2 regions of the Aeromonas bivalvium genome follow, and region 1 is predicted to be linked to the other one. Evidence: riboswitches for the same ligand, from Rfam matches in the RefSeq annotation. Region 1 holds a riboswitch; the other holds the start of a gene.
What was found. Region 1 has a riboswitch for thiamine pyrophosphate ahead of thiB (thiamine ABC transporter substrate binding subunit). Riboswitches for the same ligand answer to the same signal wherever they lie in the genome.
Positions count from the first base shown of each region.

Region 1 (2,198 bases):
GCGGAGCTTGAGTTCCCCGAGGTGCAGTTCTCCCTCTCTCGCCCCAGCCTCGCCCTCAGCCTCAAGAGTCGCAACGCCGACAAGGCCAGGGAAGCCTCGCTATGGGTCAAACCGGAGCAGGCCAGGCTGGAGGCCGAGTGGCTCAAGCAGCACTACTTCCAGCCCTTCACCCCGCCCGACGGCCAGCCCGCCATCAAGCAGGACCATGTGCGCATCGCCCTGGAGAGCCGCGCCGAGCTGGCGCCCCTGGCCGAGCAGCTCGAGCAGGAGGGCGCCACAGAGACAGAGGCGCGCCAGAAGGCGGTGACCCATATGCTCGACTTCGTGCAGGCCATCCCCTATCAGCTGCTCGACAGCCAGTCGGGTCGCTCGGGCAAGGGCTTTCTGACCCCGCGCCAGGTGCTGGAGCAGAACCGGGGGGATTGCGACAGCAAGGTGACCCTGATGGCCGCCCTGCTGGCCCAGCTCTTTCCCGATCTCAAGCAGGCCATGGTGTTCGTGCCGGGTCATGCCCTGCTGGGGGTGGCCCTGCCGGCTCAAGCGGGCGAGGCGACCCTGAGCTGGGAGGGGGAGACCTATCTGTTGCTCGAGCCAACCGGCCCAGCGCCCCTGCCCCCGGGCCAGCTGGCGCCGAGCAGCAGAGTCTTGGTGGAGAGCGGCCAGCTGAGCGTGCAGCCGGTGCGTACCGAGGAGGCAGGATGAGTCGACGGGGATGCCTATGCGCCCCTGCCGGGCGCATCCATCAACCTATCTGTTGAAATTCCACCGCCAGCAGCTTGCCTTCTGCCTCGTCCAGCTCCCGAATGATGCGAGCCCTGGCCTCAAACGGTGGCAGCAGATTGCTGTGGGTGGCGAGACTGACCCGGATCGGCTGGCCAAGATCGAGGCCGTGTTCGCTGACCAGTATCCCCATGCCATTGGCGCTGAGATCCCGGCAGATCCCCACCAGGATGAGATCCTGCTGATAGAGGGTGACGGGGGCATTGATTATCATGCGCTGGAAGGCGCGTCTTTCCTTGGTACTGGTGATCACTCAAACCTCCTGGTGTGGTTATGCTTGCCCCGCCCACTGCGCAAGTTGTGCTGGCCTGGCCCCCAGAAGGTTAATACAATGCGACTCCTTGCTCAAACGGGGTGCGCCAGGCGCTGAGATGATACCCGTGAACCTGATCCAGATAATGCTGGCGGAGGAATTTGAGACAAGAGGCGCGGGGCGCCTCCTCATCCGTCGGCTCCTCACAGGAGTGCCATAGATGAACACCATGCTGACCGCCGCCACCGCCCTGCTGCTCACCGGCGCCGCCCAGGCCGCGACCTCCCCGACCCTCACCGTCTATACCTATGACTCTTTCGCCTCCGAATGGGGCCCGGGACCCAAGGTCAAGCAGGCCTTCGAGCAGGAGTGTGGCTGCACCCTCAATCTGGTTCCGCTTGAAGACGGGGTCGCCATCCTCAACCGGCTGCGCCTCGAAGGGGGCCACAGCAAGGCCGATCTGGTGCTGGGTCTGGACGATGCCCTGGTGGCCGAGGCCAAGCAGAGCGGTCTGTTCGCCCCCCATGCCACCCAGCTCGACGCCCTCAAGGTGCCGGGTGGCTGGCAGGATGACACCTTCGTCCCCTATGACTACGGCTACTTCGCCTTCGTCTATGACAAGGACAAACTCGCCCTGCCCCCCAAGAGCCTGAAAGAGCTGGTGGAGCGCCCCGATCTCAAGGTGATCTATCAGGATCCCCGCACCTCCACCCCGGGACAGGGGCTGATGCTGTGGATGAAGTCCGTCTACGGTGACCAGGCCCCCGCCGCCTGGGAACAGCTGGCCAAGAAGACGGTCACCGTCACCAAGGGGTGGTCAGAGGCCTACGGCATGTTCATGGACGGCGAGGCGGACATGGTGCTCTCCTACACCAGCTCCCCCGCCTATCATCTGATCGCCGAGCAGAAGAGCCAGTATCGGGCTGCCGCGTTTGAAGAGGGGCACTACCGCCAGGTAGAGGTGGCAGCCAAGCTGAAAAACGCCATGCAGGACAAGCTCGCCGACCAGTTCCTGCAATTCATGATAAGTCCAGCCTTCCAGCAACTGATCCCGACCGGCAACTGGATGTATCCGGTCATCAACACCGAACTGCCTAAGGGGTTCGAGCAGATGATCACCGTGGCCAAACCGCTCGCCTTCAGCGCAGATGAGGTGGCCACCCAC
Region 1 is NZ_JBGXBV010000002.1:8,325-10,522, reverse strand. Features, by position in the region: gene ACEUCR_RS07210 (transglutaminase domain-containing protein) at 1-702, shown strand, start outside; gene ACEUCR_RS07205 (PilZ domain-containing protein) at 743-1,033, opposite strand; TPP riboswitch at 1,121-1,210, shown strand; gene thiB (thiamine ABC transporter substrate binding subunit) at 1,254-2,198, shown strand, end outside.

Region 2 (2,198 bases), on a different contig from region 1:
CGCTGGAGCACAATGATGGCATCCACCTGCAATTTCAGGGGGCCGAACTGGAACTGGGTAGCGCCACCCTGGTCGGGGCGGCCCAGTTTGACGATCTCAGGCCCGGCCTGCGCCTCGCCATCCAGAGCCGCAACGGCGTCGCCGAGACGATCCGGGTGCGTGACGGGACGGCAGATCCGGCCCTCTGGGCTCATTGGCGGCGGGGGGAGGGTCGACTGCTTGCCCATTCGGGACGAGCCTTGCTGCTACAGGAGCTCGGCGTGCTGGTGTTTGATGCCGGCACCCGCTGGGTGAATGGCAGCGCCGCCGATCTGCAACCGGGGCGCAGGCTGGTGCTGAGCCGGGATGAAGAGGGTCGCCTCACCGAGATCCTCATTCCCGACCCCGAGGACGCACTCGATCCCGAAGAGTGAGACCTCAATCCCTTTCCCCTTGTTAATGGCTTGTACTTTAAAATTCCCCACTTATACTGGCGCCATCTTGTCGGAGTGCTGACCGTCGAACGACGCTAAGCTGAGACCGTTAATTCGGGATCCGTGGAACCTGATCAGGTTAAGACCTGCGAAGGGAAACAAGGGTAACTTGCGGGTTACCGCGCCGGGGAAGGACTCGCTTCCCGCCAGCCAGAGGCAGAGCGCCTCTGGTGGGTGCAGGCGCACAGGGGGAGGTCGTCCCGCCGGGCCATCAGGCCTGCGGATCTGCCGCACAGGGCAGAGGGACGACAGAGCAGGGAAGATCCATGCCCGACGCACTCCCCCGAACATATCCCGCCGCAAGTTCATCACTTCTCCTCGAACTCCAGACAAGCAAACACCCATAACTTCAACCAGTTAATGTGAGTTTTGCTATGTCTACCCATGTATCTGATACCGCCAAATCCAGCCGCCGCGAGCAGCGCGCCAGTGCCCAGGCCTTTATCGACAACCTCAAGGGGATGGCCCATCCCAACTCTCGCCGCATCTTCATTGAAGGATCCCGCCCCGATATCCGGGTACCCCTGCGGGAGATCCTGCTGGCCGACACCCTGGTCGGCGGCACCAAGGAGGCCCCCCAGTTCGAGCCCAACGATCCCGTGCCCGTCTACGACACCTCGGGGGCCTACGGGGACGAGCGCGCCGAGATAGACGTGCGTCTGGGCCTGCCGCGCCTGCGTGAACACTGGGTGCTGGAGCGTGGCGACACCGAAGTGCTGGATGATCTCAGCTCCACCTTCACCCAGGAGCGTCTGGCGGACGAGGGGCTGGATCACCTGCGTTTCGATCATTTGCCCAAGCCCCGCCGCGCCAAACCGGGCCGCCGGGTGACCCAGCTCCACTATGCCCGTCAGGGGTTGGTCACCCCGGAGATGGAGTTCATCGCCATTCGCGAGAACATGGGCCGCGAGCGGGTGCGCTCCGAGCTGCTGCTGCGCCAGCATCCGGGTCAGGGCTTCGGCGCCCGCCTGCCCGAGAACATCACCCCTGAGTTCGTACGCGATGAAGTGGCCGCCGGGCGCGCCATCATCCCGAACAATATCAACCACCCGGAAAGCGAGCCCATGATCATAGGCCGCAACTTCCTGGTGAAGATCAACGCCAACATAGGCAACTCGGCGGTCAGCTCCAGCATCGAGGAAGAGGTGGAGAAGCTGGTCTGGTCTACCCGCTGGGGGGCCGACACCGTCATGGATCTCTCCACCGGCCGCAACATCCACGAGACCCGGGAGTGGATCCTGCGCAACAGCCCTGTGCCCATCGGCACAGTGCCCATCTATCAGGCGCTGGAGAAGACCAACGGCATCGCCGAGGATCTCACCTGGGAGCTGTTTCGCGACACCCTGCTGGAGCAGGCCGAGCAGGGGGTGGACTACTTCACCATCCACGCCGGCGTCCTGCTGCGCTACGTGCCCATGACCGCCAAGCGCCTCACCGGCATCGTATCCCGTGGCGGCAGCATCATGGCCAAGTGGTGCCTCTCCCACCACAAGGAGAACTTCCTCTACCAGCATTTTCGCGAGATCTGCGAGCTGTGCGCCGCCTACGACGTGGCCTTGTCGCTGGGCGACGGCCTGCGTCCGGGCTCCGTCTATGACGCCAACGACGAGGCCCAGTTCGCCGAGCTGCACACCCTGGGCGAGCTCACCAAAATCGCCTGGGAGTACGATGTCCAGGTGATGATCGAAGGCCCCGGCCACGTGCCCATGCACATGATAGAGCGCA
Region 2 is NZ_JBGXBV010000008.1:49,240-51,437, reverse strand. Features, by position in the region: gene ACEUCR_RS16290 (hypothetical protein) at 1-413, shown strand, start outside; TPP riboswitch at 475-588, shown strand; gene thiC (phosphomethylpyrimidine synthase ThiC) at 848-2,198, shown strand, end outside.
Region 2: linked by a shared signal. The riboswitch ahead of thiC (phosphomethylpyrimidine synthase ThiC) and the one ahead of thiB (thiamine ABC transporter substrate binding subunit) in region 1 are both predicted to bind thiamine pyrophosphate.